DNA from 4 places in the Micromonospora sp. DT41 genome. Region 1 is predicted to be linked to each of the others. Evidence: riboswitches for the same ligand, from Rfam matches in the RefSeq annotation. Region 1 holds a riboswitch; each other region holds the start of a gene.
What was found. Region 1 has a riboswitch for cyclic di-AMP ahead of ACLQ23_RS08855 (C39 family peptidase). Riboswitches for the same ligand answer to the same signal wherever they lie in the genome.
Positions count from the first base shown of each region.

Region 2: it holds a riboswitch for cyclic di-AMP, as region 1 does, so the genes downstream of both, ACLQ23_RS04110 (transglycosylase family protein) here and ACLQ23_RS08855 (C39 family peptidase) in region 1, are expected to answer to the same signal.
Region 3: it holds a riboswitch for cyclic di-AMP, as region 1 does, so the genes downstream of both, ACLQ23_RS12210 (NlpC/P60 family protein) here and ACLQ23_RS08855 (C39 family peptidase) in region 1, are expected to answer to the same signal.
Region 4: it holds a riboswitch for cyclic di-AMP, as region 1 does, so the genes downstream of both, ACLQ23_RS03310 (coiled-coil domain-containing protein) here and ACLQ23_RS08855 (C39 family peptidase) in region 1, are expected to answer to the same signal.

Region 1 is NZ_JBNCKU010000004.1:66,867-71,716, reverse strand. Features, by position in the region: gene ACLQ23_RS08865 (acyltransferase family protein) at 1-981, shown strand, start outside; gene ACLQ23_RS08860 (hypothetical protein) at 1,125-1,904, shown strand; cyclic di-AMP (ydaO/yuaA leader) riboswitch at 2,192-2,333, shown strand; gene ACLQ23_RS08855 (C39 family peptidase) at 2,578-3,429, shown strand; gene ACLQ23_RS08850 (alpha/beta fold hydrolase) at 3,566-4,312, shown strand; gene ACLQ23_RS08845 (CDP-glycerol glycerophosphotransferase family protein) at 4,330-4,850, opposite strand, start outside.
Region 2 is NZ_JBNCKU010000002.1:50,714-55,563, reverse strand. Features, by position in the region: gene ACLQ23_RS04125 (VOC family protein) at 1-243, shown strand, start outside; gene dinB (DNA polymerase IV) at 345-1,532, shown strand; gene ACLQ23_RS04115 (hypothetical protein) at 1,626-1,979, shown strand; gene ACLQ23_RS04110 (transglycosylase family protein) at 2,053-2,736, opposite strand; cyclic di-AMP (ydaO/yuaA leader) riboswitch at 2,739-2,912, opposite strand; gene htpG (molecular chaperone HtpG) at 3,133-4,850, opposite strand, start outside.
Region 3 is NZ_JBNCKU010000005.1:306,100-310,949, reverse strand. Features, by position in the region: gene ACLQ23_RS12225 (zinc metalloprotease) at 1-635, shown strand, start outside; gene ACLQ23_RS12220 (pyridoxamine 5'-phosphate oxidase family protein) at 703-1,260, opposite strand; gene dcd (dCTP deaminase) at 1,338-1,916, shown strand; gene ACLQ23_RS12210 (NlpC/P60 family protein) at 1,992-3,032, opposite strand; cyclic di-AMP (ydaO/yuaA leader) riboswitch at 3,046-3,183, opposite strand; gene ACLQ23_RS12205 (N-acetylmuramoyl-L-alanine amidase) at 3,418-4,850, shown strand, end outside.
Region 4 is NZ_JBNCKU010000001.1:706,652-711,501, reverse strand. Features, by position in the region: gene ACLQ23_RS03320 (helix-turn-helix transcriptional regulator) at 1-27, opposite strand, end outside; gene ACLQ23_RS03315 (carbonic anhydrase) at 231-974, shown strand; gene ACLQ23_RS03310 (coiled-coil domain-containing protein) at 1,055-2,074, opposite strand; cyclic di-AMP (ydaO/yuaA leader) riboswitch at 2,079-2,209, opposite strand; gene ACLQ23_RS03305 (YibE/F family protein) at 2,376-3,713, opposite strand; gene ACLQ23_RS03300 (heavy metal translocating P-type ATPase) at 4,027-4,850, shown strand, end outside.

The sequences.
Region 1 (4,850 bases):
ATCCTGAGTGGCTTCGTGCTCGTCTGGTCGGCCCGCCCGGGCGACTCACGGCTCGCCTTCTGGCGACGGCGGGTCGCCAAGATCTATCCGAATCACCTGGTGTTGTGGGCGGCGGCGCTGCTTGTCGCCTGGTGGTTCGCCGACCCGGTGCTGCCGGCGGTGGCACTGGAGAACCTGCTGCTGTTGCAGGCGTGGGATCCCCGGCCGGGCTGGTTCTACAGCATCAACACGGTGAGCTGGTCGCTCTCCTGCGAGTTCTTCTTCTACCTCTGCCTGCCGCTGGCGCTGCCTCTGCTGCGCCGGGCCCGTCCGGCGGTGCTGTGGACGCTGATCGTCGCGCTGCCCCTGCTGATCCTCGCGCTCTGGCCGGCCCAGCAGTTGGTGCCGGAGGTCAGCCGGTGGTGGTTCACGCAGATCTTCCCGCCCGTACGGTCGCTGGAGTTCTGGCTGGGCGCGGTGGCGGCCGAGCTGATGCGTCGGGGTCTCTGGCGTGGCCCCGGGCTGACGACGGCCACCGTGATCTTCGTGGCGACCTGGGTGGCCGCCTCACAGTGGATCCGCGCCGAACTGTGGACCACCCTGCTCGCCGTCGTGTACCTGCTGGTGATCACGGCCGCCGCGGACGCGGACGTGCGGGACCGGCGCTCGCCGTGGCGGTCCCGTCCGCTGGTGTGGCTCGGCGAGGTCTCCTTCGCCTTCTATCTGGTGCACGTGCTGGTGATGACGAGTGTGCTGCGGTGGAGCGGGGACTGGGGGACGGGCTTCCAAGGCTGGCGCGGCCCGGCTGTGGTGCTCGGGTTCCTTGTGGTCAGCCTGGTCCTGGCCGGGTTGCTGCACCGCTACGTCGAGACTCCGCTGATGCGCCGACTGGCACCGCGCCGCCCGGCCCGTCCGCCGGCCGTCCCCCGGCAACGGACCGCGGCCACCGAAGCCGGGGGCGAAAAGCCCGACGACCGATCGACGTACGCCGACTCGCGCTGACGGGTCCAACCTGGTCAGACGCGGTCCGGCGCGGCGTGCGTCGACACGCCCGGCGCCCGATGCGCCCGGTTCGTGCCGGCGGTAGCGTCGGACCGAACGCGTGCGGCTTCCCATCGCAATGCTCTCCCGCCGAGGTGCCGACCATGGAGACCGTCGTCTTCTACGAGTTCCTGACCGAGGTGCCGCAGGCCGCCGCCATCTGGTCGGCCCTGCTCCTGCTGACACTGACAGTGCTCGCCGTCCTGGTGGCCCGTCCGGAGCGGGACTCGACGGCCGCCGAACGGGACAGGGCGGCCGTCGAGCCGCCGCCCACCGCTCGTGAGGCCGCCGCCGCCGAGGCCGCCGACCTGCGCCGGTACGCCGAGGAGGTGGCCGTCGCCGCGGCCCGCGCGGCGCAGACCGCCCGACGGCGGCGTGCGGACTGGCTGACCGCTCAGGAGCAGGTGGAGCAGATCTGGGTGCGGTACGACGAGGCGGACGCCGCGGCCCGACGCTTCGCCGGTGCCGGAGCGCTGCCCACCCCGCGAACCCCGCGCACCCCCGCCGAGTACGCCACCCGGGAGCGTTACCTGCACCGGGCGGCGATGGCCGCGTACTGGCGGGGGGACCTGACCATGCGGCAGCTCGGCGACGTGTTCGGCCAGCGGCACGGCTGGGATCCGCGTCGGCACCCGGTGGAGCAGGAGGTGCTGCTCAGCCGGGCGGTCCGGGAGACGCGGCGGGCCGACTACGAGGCTGCCGCCGGGCGGGAACGGGCGGCCTGGCGCGACGCCGAGCTGGCGGCGTCCGCTGCGCGTGCCCTGGCCGAGGAGGCCTACGCGGCGGTGGCCCGGTTGCGGCCGACGCGGGTGGCAGCCCGCCGCACCGTCCGTGTCGCGGTTCTGCCGGCGGCGGCGCGGTGGCGCCCGGCGCGGGTGGGCTGAAACGCCCCGATTATTCGGTGAGCCCGGTCACACGCGCGGGAAATCGGGCGGCTGACGCGTTCGGCCGGATTGTTCCCGCAGATCCGGCGGCATTGTCGACGGCCTGTCCGCTTGTCGACCTACGGTGCCTCCGTAACCGCTCGTCCCATCGAGTCACGTCAGCGGCAATACGCCCAGAAATTGTCGCCGCGTTCAAGGTTTACGCAGGTGAGCGAGGCTTGGCAGGGCTCAGGAGGGCCAGTAGGGTCATCCCGTCCGGTGCGGTAACCGATCGCGAATGGCGACGCCGCGCTGACCCGCTCAATCGTGATCAACGAACCGGGGACCCACAAGTACGTCCGGGGTGAATCCGCGAGCCACGGCCCGCGGTAGGGCGATCTTCCCGCCCGAATCCGTCAGCTAACCCGGTAGGCGGTGTCGGAAGGAGTTCCATCCCCATGCAGCACCCGCATACCCCTCGGCTATTCCTCCGCCTTCACGGCGTCGCGGTACCCACGCTTGTCCGCCTCGTGGCGGTGAGCTGACCCCCAGGGTCACCGCACTTTCCGCCCGGCCACGCCGGGCGTTCCCCTGAGCGGCTCCACCATCCGCGGACCACGGTCCGCGCGCTGGCGCGTGCCCGGATACCGGCTGCCCCCGGTGTGCCGCTCTCCCCCTGAACCGTGGAGGACCCGTGAAGCACACCCTGCAGCGTCAGCTGCGCCGCCTCGCCACCGAACGCCCGTACCAGATCGCCGTCGCCTCCGCCGCGGCCCTCGCCATCGCGACCACCACCGGCGCCCTGGTGGCCGGCGCCGATGAGGCCCCCGTCGGCCAGCACACCGCCTCGACCGTCGCCGAGATGCGCAGCGACACCGCCGCCTCCCGCGGCGACGCCCGGGTCGCGGACCCCTCGGCCAGCGCCGCCCCGACCAGCGCCAGCCCGAGCGCCGCCGCCCCCTCCGCAAGCGCCGCGTCGCCGGCCGCCAAGGCCAGCAGCGACCCGGACCTGACCGCCAGGAAGGCGGCGCCGAAGCCGCCCGCGACAAAGGTGCTCGACTTCCGCTACCAGGCGCAGAACACGTACTACAACTGCGGCCCGGCGGCCGTCCGCAACGCTCTCAGCGCCGCCGGCATCAACCGCACCCAGGACCAGTTGGGCGCCGAGCTGGGCACCACCGAGATGGGCACCAACTCGGCCCTGGACACCACCCGGGTGCTCAACGCCGAGGTGAAGGGCTCCCCGTACCGGACCCGGATGTTCGCCGGCTCGCCAAGCCCGGCCCAGATGGACCGTCTCCAGGCTGACGTCGTCGCCGCGATCACCGACGGCCGTGGCGTGGTGGCCAACGTGGCCGGGGACGCCGTCGACACGAACGGCGGCTGGCACTCCTTCGGCGGCGGGCACTACGTCGCAGTGGTGGGCTACAAGGACAACGGCCGTACCGTGCGGATCGCCGACTCGGCGAACGCGGCCTACGGCGAGTACTGGATGACCACGATCAACCTGGCCAACTGGATCGCTACCCGGGGCTACTCCGCCTGACCAGGCGTGAGACCCCACCAGACGCCGCGGGCGCCGTCTCCCACGAGGGGCCGGCGCCCGCGGCGTCTTCGTCGACGCCGGGTCAGGACCGCGACGGATCTCGCTGCGAGCCGGTACGCCGTGGGAGACTGCGGCCGTGGTGGATGAATCGGGTGGTCACGCCGACCGTAGGCCGGTCCTGCTTCTGCTGCACGGCATGGGGGCGACCGGTGACGTCTGGCTGCCCTGGGCGCCGCTGCTGGAGCAGCACTGGCCCGGCAGGTGGCTGGCGCCCGACCTCGCCGGCCACGGCTGGTCGGAGCCACTTCCGACGTACTCCTTCGAGGGTTTCGCCAAGCGGATCGCCCAGGCCCTGGCGCCCGGCGACCGCATCGTGGTGCTCGGGCACTCGCTGGGTGGTGTGGTCGGCCTGGCGCTGGCCGCCTGCGCCGCCGGAACGCCAGTGGACGCCGTGGTGGGGCTCGGCATCAAGGCCGTCTGGACGCCGGACGAGCTGACCCGCGCCGCCGACGTCGCGGCCCGCCCGGTCAGCTGGTTCGCCAGCCGGGCCGAGGCGGCCCGTCGCTACCTGCGGATCGCCGGGCTGACCGGCCTGATCCCGCCGGACCACCCGATGGTGGACGCCGGTCTGCGCCAGGTCGACGGCCGGTGGCGCCTGGCGATGGACACCGGCGCGTTCGCCGTCGGGGAGCCCGATCTCGCCGCGCTCCTGGCCGCGACCGACGTGCCTGTTGTGCTGGCGCGCGGCGAGCACGACACGATGGTCACCGACGCGCAGCTCAAGGAGTACGGGGTGCCGGTCGCCACGCTGCCCGGGCTCGGGCACAACGCGCACGTGGAGGACCCGGCTGCCGTGCTGGCGCTGCTGGACGCGTACCGCTGACGCTCGGCACGCCCTTGTCAGGCCAGCGGGGTGAGCTGCGCCGGCCGCTCGGTCGTGTGGTCCGTCGACGTCAACTCCCGGCGGGCGGCGGTCAGGAACGCCTCCGCGTACGACTCGGCGGGGAAGTCACCCAGGTAACGCCGGCGGGTCGCCCAGCGCGCCTCGGCCAGCGGGTCGGTGTCGAGCAGGGCGGTCAGCACCTCGTCGGCGTTGGACATGTCCCGGCGCAGCACGTAGCCCGACGCGGCCAGCGGGAAGTTCTCGGTGAACCGTTCGCCCTCGTTGCCCATGTCGGTGACGGCGTACGGCTTGCCGGAGTAGAGGTAGTCCGAGATGACCCCGGACACGTCGGAGATCAGCGCGTCGGAGCGGTTGACGCACTCGGTCAGGCTCAGCTCCCGGGCCGCCGCCCCGACCACGTGTGGCCGCCCGGTGCGGCTCCGGTCGGCGACCAGCAGCTCGGTGAGCCGGCCCAGCTGACGGGCTGACGCCGGGTTCTGCGTCGTGTACGGGTGGGCCCGCAGGATCACCGTCGCGC
Region 2 (4,850 bases), on a different contig from region 1:
GGGCCGCGGCTGTTCTTCCAGCGGGTGCCCGAGGGCAAGCGGGCCAAGAACCGCGTCCACCTCGACGTGCGGGCCGCCCCCGGGCTGACCGGCGACGAACGGATGGCGGCGCTGGAGGTGGAGGCCGACCGGCTCGTCGGCCGCGGTGCCACCAGGCTCGCGCGGCACGAGCCCGCTCCCCCGCTCAACGCCGGTCACCTCGTGCTGGCCGACCCCGAGGGCAACGAGTTCTGCCTCGACTGAACGGGCCCCGGGCCGCGTCACGGAAGCTACGCGCGAGGCTGACACGGCCGTGTTCACGCAGCTCACTGCCGTGATCGTACGCGCCATGCGAACATATGTACGTGTCGCCCGGGGCCAGCATCCTGCACGCCGACCTGGACGCGTTCTACGCGTCGGTCGAGCAGCGTGACGACCCGCGTCTCCGCGGCCGGCCGGTGATCGTAGGCGGCGGCGTGGTGTTGGCTGCCAGCTACGAGGCGAAGGCGCGGGGCGTCCGCAGCGCGATGGGTGGGCAGCAGGCGCGGCGGCTGTGCCCGGACGCGATAGTGGTGCCGCCCCGGATGTCGGCGTACACGCGGGCCAGCCGGGCGGTGTTCGAGATCTTCCGGCACACCACGCCGCTTGTCGAGGGGCTCTCCATCGACGAGGCGTTCCTCGACGTGGGTGGTCTGCGGCGGCTGGCCGGGCCGCCTGCCGACATCGCCGACCGGCTGCGCCGGGAGGTCCGCGAACAGATCGGTTTACCGATCACGGTGGGGGTGGCGCGTACGAAGTTCCTGGCGAAGGTGGCCAGCGGGGTGGCGAAGCCGGACGGGCTGCTTGTCGTCGCGCCGGATGCCGAGATGGCGTTCCTGCACCCGCTGCCGGTGGAGCGACTCTGGGGCGTCGGCCCGGTCACGGCCGCGAAGTTGCGGGAGCGCCGGATCCGTACCGTCGGGGAGGTCGCCCGACTCGGCGAGGCGGCGTTGGTGTCCCTGCTCGGCGCGGGCACCGGCCGGCACCTGCACGCCCTGGCGCACAACCGTGACCCGCGGGCGGTGCAGGTCGGCCGGCGGCGCGGCTCGATGGGCGCGCAGCACGCGCTGAGTCGCGCCCCGCATCCGGCCACCGAGTTGGACGGCATTCTGGGGGGCCTTGTCGACAGGGTCACCAGGCGGATGCGGGCGGCCGGACGGTCCGGGCGCACTGTGCTGCTGCGGCTGCGCTTCGGCGACTACACCCGGGCGACCCGCTCGCACACAGTGCGCAAGGCGACAGCTGACACCACGCCCCTGCTCGCTGCCGCGCGGGCGCTGCTGCGCGCGGCACTGCCGGAGATCGACAGGCGGGGCATCACGCTGATCGGCGTGTCGGTGGGCAACCTCGACGACAACCCTGTGCAACCGGAGTTGCCGTTCGACGCCGTCCCCGGGGCCAACCTGGACGCCGCCGTGGACGCGGTTCGGGACCGGTTCGGGTCGACTGCCGTGACCCGCGCGGTGCTGCTAGGCCGGGATCCGGGCGTCGAAATGCCCCTTCTGCCGGACTGATCTCCCTGGTGGCGGCGGATATCACAGCTGCTGGAGGGTTTAGCGGCGGCATGATCGGAGACGTTGTGACGATCAGCCTGAGGGGGGACCACCATGTCCGACGACAGCAGCAACCGCGCGAGCCGGCGTGCCGAGCGTCCGCACGACGTGACCGACCCGCTGCTGTGGCAGCTGGCGCTCGACGTGCTCGACGCCCACGAGCCGACCGAGGACGGCGTCTGCGGCAACCTGCTCTGCGCCGGGGAACCGTACCCATGCGCGGCACGCGGCAACGCTGAACAGTCGCTGCGGCTGGCTCGAGGCGGGGCCGAGACACCGCCGACGGCCGCCCAGCAGTGGGACGGCCGTGACGAGACACCTGACAACTGGTCCACCCAGGAGTCCTTCCACCCGCGGCGAACCCGGTCCGGCGAAGCGGTATCGGCGTCGCGGGCTTCGGCAGCCTGACGCCTCCGCCACGACAGCGACACGCCAGCGGGCGCCCGACCGGAATCCGATCGGGCGCCCGCTGGGTCGTACGTCAGAGGCTGAGCCGCTGCCCGGGGAAGATCAGGCCCGGGTCCGAGCCGACGACCTGCCGGTTGCGCTCGTAGAGGGCCTGCCAGCCGCCGTCCTGCTGGTGGCTCTGGGCGATCTCCGACAGGGTGTCGCCGGACTTCACCACGTAGGTGTCGCCGCTGGCGGCGGGGGCGGTGCGCTTGTTGCTGCGGGTCGCCGGCTGCTCACCGCGCGACGACCGCTGGGCGGGCTTGTCGGCCTTCGGAGTGGACTTCGACTTGGCGGTGGACTTCGACTTCGTGGTGGGCTTCGTCGAGGACTTGGTGGCGGAGCCGCCCGACGCACCGGCCTTCTTGCCGCAGGTCGGCCACGCGCCGATGCCCTGCCCCTTGAGCACCTTCTCGGCGATGGCGATCTGCTCGCCGCGGCTGGCCAGGTCGGCGCGGGCGGCGTACTTCTTGCCGCCGTAGCCGGCCCAGGTGCTCTGCGAGAACTGCAACCCGCCGTAGTAGCCGTTGCCGGTGTTGATCTTCCAGTTGCCACCGGACTCGCACTTGGCGATGGCGTCCCAGTTGACGGCCGCCTGGGCAGGTGCGGCCGGGCCGAAGAGCGCCACGGCGCCGGTGACCGCGCCGACGGCCAGGGTGCCGACGGCGATGCGGCGGGTGCTGACCCGTCGATGACGGGGGGTGTAGACAGACGTCATGAGTGTGCTTCCTCCACGCCGGCGAGGTGAGCTGTCGGGTTCGGGCCGAGGAGCCCGGCCGCACGGTGGCGGCTTCACCCCGAGGTGACGATGCACCGAGGAACGTTTGGGTCCCCCGCTCCTGCCCGGGTGACTGGGTTCCGACGACCGGGGGCAGGATTTGGCGTTACCGGTCGTGGCGTCCGCAGTGGCGGACCCGACCGACGTTAGGCACGGCCGGCATCGATCGCCCAACCCCTGTGAAGTTCTTCACCGGGGCACGCTGAGCGGCGCGCTCAGCGGTTGCGGGCGGCGTTCAGCTGTGCAGCGACCATGATGGACCGCTTCCGATCAGGTCGGCCGTTCCCCGGCCGGTGGAGCCCGACAACGCGGGTCACCACCGGCCGGGGCACCTCCCTACAGAGTGCGGGCGAGCCGGTCGGCGAGCGTACGGGTGAAGCGGGCCGGGTCGGCCAGGTCGCCACCCTCGGCGAGTACCGCGAGGCCGTACAGCAGCTCGGCGGTTTCGGTGAGGGTCTCGGCGGAATCGCCCTGCTCGTGAGCCTTGCGCAGAGCGGCTACCAGAGGATGACCGGGATTGATCTCCAGGATGCGCTTCGTCGACGGGATCTCGTGCCCCATCGCCCGGTACATCTTCTCCAGTGTCGGCGTGAGGTCGTGCGCGTCACCCACCACACAGGCCGGTGAGGTGGTGAGCCGCGACGACAGGCGGACCTCCCGGACGCTGTCGGAAAGTGTCGTGCCCAGCCAGTCCACGAGCGCCGCGAACTCCTGCCGCTGCTGCTCGCGCTCGGCTTCGGCCTGCTGCTTCTCCTCGTCGGTGTCGAGGTCGACCTCGCCCTTGGCGATCGAGCGCAGCGGCCGACCGTCGTACGTGCCGACCCGCTCCACCCACACCTCGTCGACAGGGTCGGTGAGCAGCAGCACCTCGTGGCCCTTGGCCCGGAACGCCTCCAGGTGCGGGGAGTTCTCGATGGTGGCCCGGGAGTCGCCGGTGGCGTACCAGATGTCGCTCTGGCCGTCCTTCATCCGGGAGACGTAGCCGGCCAGGTCGGTGAGCTCGGCCGGGTCGTGGGTGGAGGCCAGCGACAGGATCTCCAGCAGGGTGTCGCGGTTGTCGGTGTCGTCGATGAGCCCTTCCTTGACGACAGTGCCGAACTCCTTCCAGAAGGTCTGGTAGCGCTCGGCGTGGTTGGCCTTGAGGTCCTTGACAGCGGCGAGGACCTTCTTCACCAGGCGGCGGCGGACGATCTGGATCTGGCGGTCCTGCTGGAGGATCTCGCGGGAGATGTTCAGCGACAGGTCGTGGGCGTCGACCACGCCCTTGACGAAGCGTAGGTAGGTGGGGACCAGCGCCTCGCAGTCGTCCATGATGAAGACGCGCTTGACGTAGAGCTGGACGCCCCGGCGGCCCTGCGGGGAGAACAGGTCCAGTGGGGCGTGGCTGGGCAGGAAGAGCAGCGCCTCGTACTCGAAGGTGCCCTCGCCCTTCATGTGTACGACCTCGAGCGGGTCGGCCCAGTCGTGGCTGACGTGCTTGTAGAACTCGTTGTACTCGGCGGCGTCGACCTCGTCGCGGGGTCGCGCCCAGAGCGCCTTCATCGAGTTGAGGGTCTGCACCTCGCTGGTGGGGTCCGCGCCGTCGGCGCCGGGGCGTTCGACGGTCATCCGGATCGGCCAGGCGATGAAGTCGGAGTATCGCTTGACGATCTCGCGGATGGTCCACTCGGCGGTGTAGTCGTGCAGGTTGTCCTCGGTGTCGGCGGGCTTGAGGTGCAGGGTCACCGCGGTGCCCTGGGGCGCCTCGGCGACCGGCTCGATCGAGTACGTCCCCTCGCCTGTGGACTCCCAGCGGGTGCCGCCGGTCTCGCCGGCCTTGCGGGTCAGCAGGGTTACCCGGTCGGCGACCATGAACGCGGCGTAGAAGCCGACGCCGAACTGGCCGATCAGGTCCTGCGAGGCGCGGGCGTCGGCGGACTCCCGTAGTTGGCGCAGCAGCTCGGCGGTGCCGGACTTGGCGATCGTGCCGATCAGCCCGACCACCTCGTCGCGGGTCATGCCGATGCCGTTGTCCCGGACGGTCAGGGTGCGGGCGTCCCTGTCGACCTCGATGG
Region 3 (4,850 bases), on a different contig from region 1:
ACACCACACGCGCGGGCGGCAACATCCCGGACTCGATGATCACCTCGCAGATCAACGTCCTCAACCAGGCGTACGCCGGTGCGACCGGCGGCGCGGTCACCGCGTTCGCCTTCCGGCTCGACAGGATCAACCGGGTGACGAACCCGTCGTGGTATCCGATCGTGCAGGGCTCGTCGGCGGAGCGGTCGATGAAGTCCTCGCTGCGGACCGGCGGCAAGAACACTCTCAACGTCTACCTCGGCGAGTTGAGCAACAACCTGCTGGGCTGGGCGACCTTCCCGCAGCGCAACCTGAGCAGCATGGACGGCGTGGTCGTGCTGAACGAGTCGCTGCCGGGCGGCACCTCGACCAACTACAACCAGGGCGACACCGGCACCCACGAGGTGGGGCACTGGCTGAACCTGTACCACACCTTCCAGGGCGGCTGCGGTGGCTCGGGTGACAGCGTCAGCGACACCCCGGCCGAGGCGTCGCCGGCCTACCAGTGCCCGACCGGGCGGAACACCTGCTCGGCGGCCGGCCTGGACCCGATCACCAACTTCATGGACTACACCTACGACTCGTGCATGTACCAGTTCACCCCTGGGCAGGCCAGCCGCATGCTGACCGCCTGGAACGCGTACCGCGCGGCGTAGCTCTCCCGCGTACACCTGGTGCCGGCTCCGTCACGACGGAGCCGGCACCAGCGTTTTAGGGCCGTGGTCAGGCGGCGGCCGTCGTGCACTTGACGTCGCGGCTGAGCCGGGTCGGGCGAGCCTGGGGTACGCCGAGCGGCGCGGCCGCCGGGGCTCGCGGGTCGAGCCAGACCCGAACGGCCGGACGGCTCGGCGGGAGACCGGGAATGCCGGTGATCTGGTGCTCGCGGCGGGTCAGCATCGCCACGTCGATGGTGAACTCGAAGAGCCGCCAGTCGACCTGCGGCTCGGCTCGGGCGGTCTGCGCCAGCCGGGCCACCTGGGCCGGGTCGGTCACCGGCGAGGCGTGCCCCGCCACGTACGCCTCGTCGTCGCTCTCCTCCGGCGGGAACGAGTGCAGGGCGTAACGGCCGTCGCGTTCGAGGTCGCGGCGCTTCGGCGAGTCGATGATGAAGCAGAACAGGCCCTCGTCGGTGATGACCGGGGACACCGGATGGACGCGGGGACCGCCGTCGGCGCGGACCGTGGCCAGATAGCCGAAGCCCGGCCCGTACTGCTGCAGGAGAACGCGGATCCCGTCGGCGAGGCGGGGCTCGTCGGCGGCAAAATCGGACCAGGAAGCCATGCGGGCATTCTATCGAACAAATGTACGAGGGGCGACCTCGACACGCTGGTCACCGGCTGCCTCGCTATGGTGGTCCGATGCTGCTCTCCGACCGGGACCTGGTCACCGAGATCAAGGCCGGCACGCTGGGCCTGGAGCCATTCGAGCCCACTCTGGTTCAACCGTCCAGCATCGACGTGAGACTCGACAGGCTGTTCCGGGTCTTCAACAACCATCTCTACACACACATCGACCCGGCCATGCAGCAGGACGACCTGACCTCGGTGGTCGAGGTGCCCGACGGCGAGCCGTTCGTGCTGCACCCGGGCGAGTTCGTGCTCGCCTCGACGCTTGAGGTGATCTCCCTCGGCGAGCAGCTCGCCGGCCGCCTGGAGGGCAAGTCCAGCCTGGGCCGTCTCGGCCTGCTCACCCACTCCACCGCCGGCTTCATCGATCCGGGCTTCTCCGGTCACGTGACGCTGGAGTTGTCGAACGTGGCGAACCTGCCGATCACCCTCTGGCCGGGCATGAAGATCGGGCAGCTCTGCATCTTCCGGCTCTCCTCGCCGGCCGAGCACCCGTACGGCTCGGTGGTCTACGGCTCGCGCTACCAGGGCCAGCGGGGGCCGACGCCGAGCCGCTCCTGGCAGAACTGGCGGGCCTGGCCGACCCGTTGAGCCGCTCGACAGCTCGGTGTTAACAAGGGGCCCCTCCTCTACCTGAGGCGTTAGGAAGGGGCCCCTCCTTACATCTCAGCCGGGGCGGCCGTAGCTGTGGATCGGGCCGTCGTCGACCTTCTTCATCTTGACGGGTTGACCGGCCTGGGAGGCGTGCACCACCCAGCCGTCGCCGACGTACATGCCCACGTGGTGGATGTCGCTGTAGTAGAAGACCAGGTCACCGGGGCGCAGGTCGGCGCGGCTGACGTCCTTTGTCACCCGGCTCTGCTGCGCGGCGTTGTGCGGCAGTGACACGCCGGCCTTGGCCCACGCGGCAAGCATCAGCCCGGAGCAGTCGTACGAGTTCGGGCCCTCGGCGCCCCACACGTAGGGCTTGCCGATCTGGGCGCAGGCGAACTTGACAGCCGTACCCGCCCCGCCGCCGGGGTAGCTGGCCGGGCAGGGCGCCGGACGCAGCGGACCGCCGCCGCCATTGCCGTACACCTTGAGGCGCAGCTTCTGGAGCTTGTCGATCTCGGCGTTGATCTGCTTCTTCTTCGCCGCGAGCTGAGCCTCGGTCAGGGTCAGTTCGGCGACCAGCTCGTCCAGCGGCGCCTTCTGCCGGGCCAACTCGTCGCGCAGGTCGGCCACCTGCTTGACGTCCTGCTGCTGGTTGTGGGCGAACCGGTCGAGCATTTCCAGCTGGCCGACCATCTCGCTGGGCGAGCGGCTGCCGAGCATCGCGTTGACAGTGGAGACGTTCTCACCCATGTACGCGCGGACGGCCAGGGCGCTGACCTTGTCCATGGCCGCGTCGACCTGGCGCTGCAACGGGGCCATCCGGGCGGCCAGCGCGTTCGCCTGCTTGCGCTTTGCGGCCAGCTCGGTGCGGGTGGCGTTGTGCCGTTCGATGATCGGTTCGAGCTTGTTCCAGTCGGCGTCGATCTGGCGTTCGATCTCGGCGACGGACGGGTCCGCGTGCGCCGCAGTGGCGCTGCTGGTCAGGACGACGGCGACGCCGACAAGGGCGGCAAGAGCTGTGGTGAAGCGGGGCCAGCGTTGACGCGGCACGATCGGCAGGGGGTCGGCTGAGGCCGACCGCTCGGACGACGGCCGCGGGGCATGGAGTGCCACCGGGGTTCCGTACTCCTTCTTCCTGACCGCCTACCGGGTTAGCTGACGGGTTCGGGCGGGAAGTCGGCGCCCTACCGCAGGATCTGCGGATTCACCCCGGGGGAACCTGGGTCCCCGGCTCGTTCTTCAAGCGACTCGGCGGTGCCGGTCCGTTACCGCCCGGGATGGGCAGACCTGCTACCGGGCCGACGATTGACCAGAGTAGAGATGACCGTTACCGATCCGCAACCCGTGCGCCAGTGACACTCCGTGGCGATTCTGCGGGGTCACGGACCGCGTGCGAAGGTTTTTTTCCACAGGAGTCCATACATGGAAAGGTATTGACGCAGGCTCCCGGCCGGCGGGAGGGTGACCTCACAGTCACCCACGCAATCTAGGGGGTTCGATGCACCGTCCAACCCTGCCGTCCCGCCGACGCGCACTGCTGGTCACCGCCGTGGTCGCCGTGACCGCGGTGCCACTGCCCGCCGGTCCGGCCGCCGCCGCACCCGCCGCCGACCGCCAGCAGCAGTACGCCGCCGCAGCGAGCGAGTACGGCGTACCGGCCGACGTGCTGCTCGGCGTCTCCTATCTGGAGTCCCGCTGGGACAGCAACGCCGGCACACCCAGCACCAGCGGCGGCTACGGCCCGATGCACCTGACCGACGCCCGACACGTGACAGCCCTGCCCCGCGGCGGCCACCACGACACCGGCGCCGAGGACCCGCGCGGCGACGACTCGCGTACCGCGCTGGCACCTCGCGCAACCGCTGACCCCGCGCCGTCCAGCGCCGCCCTGCAAACCGTTGACGCCGCCGCCGCGCTGACCGGCGAGGCACCGGAGTCGCTGCGTACCGACCCGAACGCGAACATCAGGGGCGGGGCGGCGCTGCTGGCGTCGTACCAGCGGGAGCTTGGCGCGCCGGTCGGAGCCGGCACCGACCCGGCGGCCTGGTACGGCGCGGTGGCCCGCTACGCCGGCGCGGACAGCGCCGACGCCGCGGCGGCCTTCGCCGACGAGGTCTTCACCACCATCGGCGCCGGCGAGTCCCGGGTGACCGACGACGGCCAGCGGGTCACCCTGCCGGCCCGCACGGTACGGCCGGAGCGCACCTGGCTGGACCGGCTGGGCCTGCGCAAGCTCGCCCGCCCGGACGGGCTGGAGTGCCCCCGCACCATCTCCTGTGAGTGGATCCCGGCGCCCTACCAGGCGTTCGGGGACGGGGACTACGGCAACCACGACCTCTCCGACCGGCCGAAGCGGCAGAAGATCGAGTACATCGTCATCCACGACACCGAGGGGAGTTGGGCGACCACTCTGAAGCTCGTCCAGGACCCGACCTACGTGAGCTGGCACTACACGCTGCGCTCGGTGGACGGGCACATCGCCCAGCACGTCAAGACCAAGGACGTCGCCTGGCACGCCGGCAACTGGTACGTCAATGCCAAGGCGATCGGGCTCGAACACGAGGGCTTCGCCGCGCAGGGCACCTGGTACACCGAGGCGATGTACCGGACGTCGGCGAAGCTCGTGCGGCACCTCGCGCTGCGACTGGGCATCCCGCTGGACCGTCAGCACATCATCGGCCACGACAACGTGCCCGGCACCACAGCGGCGACAGTGCGCGGGATGCACTGGGACCCGGGGCCGTACTGGGACTGGAATCACTACTTCGACCTGCTGCACGCGCCACGCCTGGACACCGGCACCCCGGCCACCGGCCTGGTCCGGATCGACCCGGACTACGCCACCAACCGGCCGGAGTTCATCGGCTGCGTCACTCCTGGCGTTCCGTGCCCGTCGCGCGGCTCGTCGTCGGTGGTGCTGCGCTCCGCGCC
Region 4 (4,850 bases), on a different contig from region 1:
GCCGTCAGCTGTCGCCGTGCTCGCCATCGTGGGACCGCCTCTCCGGTTGCCCGCCCTCGCCTCGCGCCTGTCGCAGGCGGGTCGAACCGGGCCAACGTATGAAATCTATATCACGCATATCTTGACGCATCTTCTGGTGCGTGTGAACGTGGAGCCCGAGCCAGCGCCCGCCGCCGGGCCGGTCGACGTGCGGGTTGAGCAGGCCAAATGCGTGGAGACGAGGTGCGGGGATGAGCCGTTCCGTAATGCCCGGCGGGCAGCCGGGGCCGCAGCGGGCCACCGATCAGGCACCGGCGCTCACCGAGCCGTCGCGGGCGTACGCCGAACTGGCCGACGGCAACCGGCGCTTCGTCAGCGGCGCTCCACGCCACCCCAACCAGGGCGCCGAACACCGCGCCGCGGTGGCCGACGGGCAGCACCCGTTCGCGGTGATCGTCGGCTGTTCCGACTCCCGGTTGGCCGCCGAGATCATCTTCGATCGGGGCCTGGGTGACCTCTTCGTGGTCCGTACGGCCGGGCACATCGTGGGTCCGGAGGTGCTGGGCAGCGTGGAGTACGCGGTGACAGTGCTCGGCACCCCGCTGGTGGTGGTGCTCGGTCACGACTCCTGCGGTGCCGTGCAGGCGGCCCGTGAGGCCGCCGCCACCGGCACGGCACCCGTGGGGCACCTGCGCGCGGTGGTCGACGCGGTGCTGCCCAGCCTGCGGCGCGCCACGGCCGAGGGTGTGGACGACATCGACGGCATCGTCGACATCCACATCGCGCAGACTGTCGAGACGCTGCTCGGGCAGTCGCCGGTACTGGCCGAGGCTGTGGAGCAGGGCCGGTGCGCGGTGGTGGGGATGTCGTACCGTCTCGCCATCGGTGGGGTGCGTCCGGTGACCGCCGTGCCGGTCGGCGCCGCGACCCTCGACGTGCCGAGCATCGACGTGCCGAGCGTCCCGGACGGCCCGGCCGCGACCGCCGCCGCCTGACAACTGGACCGCCGACCCGCCACGTGCGACGAGGGCCGCCCCGCGTGGTGCGGGGCGGCCCTCGTCTGCGGTACGTGCCGTCAGAGCAGTGACATGTGGACGTGGTCGGTGTGGTTCGACGGTCCGCTGTACGAGCTCCACCCGGTCGCCGGGAACCAGATCTGCCGGTTCCAGATCACGTAGTAGATGCCGAGCCGGTCGGCGTTGCGGATGAGGAACGCTGCGACGTTGTTGCCGTACTTGCGGGTGTCCTCGTTGTGCCACGGGGAGAAGCCGCTCTTCTGCAGCGACCAGTCGCAGGCGCGGCCCTTCGGGTGCTCCCACGGCCCGCCGGGGCGGTAGCAGCCGACGAACCGGGTGAAGCCGGCCCGCCTGACCTCCTTGTAGGCGTGCAGGGTGCGAGGTGTGACGCAGCCGGAGGTGGTCGGGTCGTCCTCGCTGCACGACTGCGGCTTCCAGTCGCCGTCGGCGGTGCGACCCGGGCCGATCTTCGCGACCGGCGAGGTGGCGTCCACGAGACCGCCTGTGAAGCCCTTGCCGCCGACGAGGGAGAGCGCCTTGTCCGCCTCGCTCTTGCGCTTGGCCATCAGGGCGGTCTGCTTCTGCTGCTCGCGGACCTCCGTGTCGAGGGCCAGCTTGGCCTGCTCGGCGCGGATCTTCACCGCGTTGACCTCGGCGAGCTTCTTCTCGTTGATCATGTTGAGCTCGTCGAGGGCCGCGGCCCGCTTGACGAAGGTGTCGGGAGCGTTGCTGTCAAGCAGCATCGCCATCGCGCCGACGCGGCCGGTGCGGTACGACTGGGCGGCGATCTGCGCGACCTGTGGTGCCAACGCGTCCAGGTCGGCCTTGGCACGCTCGACCTCGATCGCCAACTCCAGCTGCCGCTTCTTGGACTTGTCCAGCTTGGACTTGGCGGCGGAGTAGTCGCGGTTGGCCTGCTCGATGACGTCGTTGAGCAGCTTCGGCTCGCCGTCCTCCTCGTGCCCGGACGGTGTGGGGGTCGTCGGGGCGGCGTGGGCCGGTACGGGCCCGGCGAGCACGGTCAGTGCGGCGATCACGGCCACCACAGGTGTCAACCAGCGGCGTAGGGGTGCCGTCACAATGTTCCCTTCCGTCGACCGCCGACCGGGTTAGCTGACGGGTTCGGGGCGGAAGTGGCCCCTACCGCTTGCGCGGATTCACCCCAGGTACCTGGGTCCCCGGCTCGCCGGTTGGCGATTGGGCGGTGGCACCGCAGGCGCCGCTTCGCGCCTTCATCGGTAACCGGCAGCGAGGTTACCCGAGAGTCGGCCGGGTGAGCTACGCCTGGATGCCCACCAAAAGCGTCATATCGCCATGGCGTTGAGTGACCAGTGCTGCGGTCGTCAGGGCGGGGGCCCGATCTGGTCACGCTGAGGAGTGTCACCATGCCGTCTTCGTGCTCCTGTCCGGCTCTGGCCACTGGTCGGTGGCGGTGGATGGGGGTGGGGTGTGCTCGGGGTCGGGCCGGCCCGCGCGTGGACGGCTGAGGGCAGCCAGTACGTCGGCTCGCTCCGGTCGCGGCCGGGGCGCGTCGCCGGCCGGTGTCGAGCCGGCGGCGGTCACCAGAGCGGCCAGCCCTGTGGTCAGCGGTACGGCGGCGATCAGGCCGAGTGTGGCGACCGCACTGCGGACGATCTCCTGTGCCAGGAACTCGCTTGTCAGGATCTGCGTGATGGGTCGTGTGTCGGCGGTGAGCAGGAGCAGCAGCGGCAGCGAGGCGCCCGCGTACGCCAGGACGATTGTGTTGACCGTGGAGGCGATGTGGGCGCGGCCGACCCGCGTGGCCGCCCGGTAGAGCTGCAATCGACTCAGCCCCGGGTTGGCGTTCGCCAACTCGGTGACGGTGGCCGCCTGGGTGACAGTCACGTCGTCGAGCACGCCGAGTGAGCCGATGATGATTCCGGCGAGCAGCAGGCCGTGCAGGTCCACGTCGGCCTGGAACATCGACAGTGTGGTGGCGTCCTCGCTGCCGAAGCCGGTCAGGTGGGTGGCGGCCGTGGCGACGGTGGCGAGCACTCCGGTGAGGATCAGGCTGCCCAGGGTGCCGAGGACCGCTACCGAGGTCTGTGCGGTGACCCCGTGGGTCAGATAGAGCACCACGAACATGATGAGCGCGGCGCCGACCACAGCCACCAGCAGCGGTGACCTGCCGGCGGCGATGCCCGGCAGCACGAAGGTGAGCAGGATGGCGAAGCTTGCCGCCAGCCCCGCCAGCGCGGCCAGGCCCCGCCACCGGCCGAACGCGACGATCGCCGCGGCGAAGACCACAGCCAGCCACAGCAGCGGCGTTCCGCGCTGGTGCTCGGCGATGTTCCAACTGCTGACGGCGGGATCGGTCGGGTCGGTCAGCTCGACCATTATGACGTCGTCGCCGACCTCGACCCGGGGTGCGCCCGGCCCGGCGGGGATCGGGGTCTGCACCTGCTGGCCGGCGCTCGGCCCGTCCTCGACGCGTACGTCCACCGTGCCGCACGGTCCGGCCGACGGGCCGCCCTCGGGTGTCGGCGCCGGCGGGCAGGGCTCGGTCACCACCCGGGTCACGGTGCCGTGGTACCGCGGCACGTCCGCCCCGCCATCGGTCTGCGGCGACCCGTCCCGTGGCCATAGCACCACCGCCGCGAGAACGGTGGCCACGAAGAGCGGCACCACCGTCGCGACGAGGATCCGTCGCACCCGCGGCGGCGCGGGTGGCGCGGAATGGCTGTGGTCGGAACCCAATGCGAGACTCCCAACGATCCGGTGCGAAGTACGTGTCAGCGGAGCGGTCGGTTCACCGTCGACGGGGGAAACGCCGCGGGAAGCGCGCCGGATCGCCGTCCGGCGATCGTCCGATCACGGACGGTCAACGTCCGGCCCGATCGACGGAAAGCGACGCCACGACGTGGTGGCGTCGCAGCCTGACTGCGCGGCGGCGTATGGAGGCTCATCCTGGGAGATGCTATCCAGCTTGTATCGGGGCGGCAGTTCGTGACGGGGTGTCGGATAAGCGAACCGCGTACGTGGCGGGCCCTCGACCGGGCATGTTTGAGGCATGCCGGCTCTGTCACCGCCCGACCCCGACCACAAGCGGCACGGCACCTCCGCCGCACCCTCCCCGCAGAGCAAGCACGCCGGGCATGACAAGCACGCCGGGCACGACCCGGCGATGTTCCGTCGCCGCTTCTGGGTCTGCCTGGTGCTCACCATCCCGGTGGTACTGACCAGTCATCTCGTATCGGATCAGTTGGGTCTGAATTGGGATTTCCCCGGCCGGTCCTGGCTGGGCCCGGTGCTCGGCTCGGTGGTGTTCTGGTGGGGCGGCTGGCCGTTCCTGGTGGGCGCGGTCCGGGAGGTGCGGGACCGGGCGCCGGGCATGATGCTGCTGATCGCGATGGCGATCACAGTGGCCTACACCGCGTCGCTTGCCACCAGCGTGGGCGCCTTCGACCTGGACTTCTGGTGGGAGTTGGCAGCGCTGGTCACCATCATGCTGCTCGGGCACTGGCAGGAGATGAAGGCCATCGGGCAGGCCCGGGGCGCGCTCGCGGCGCTGGCCGCGCTGCTACCGGACGAGGCCGAGCGGGTGACTGCGGGCGGGCAGGTCGAGGCGGTACCGGTGACCGACCTGCGGATCGACGACGTGGTGCTGGTCCGCCCGGGGGGCCGGGTGCCGGCGGACGGTCGGATCGTCGACGGTAGCGCGGAACTCGACGAATCAATGATCACCGGTGAGTCGCGGCCGGTCGCGCGGTCGGCGGGCGACCGGGTGGTGGCCGGCACCGTGGCCACCGACTCGGCGATCCGGGTACGCGTCGAGGCGCTCGGTGAACAGACCGCGCTCGCCGGCATCCAGCGGATGGTCGCGCAGGCACAGGC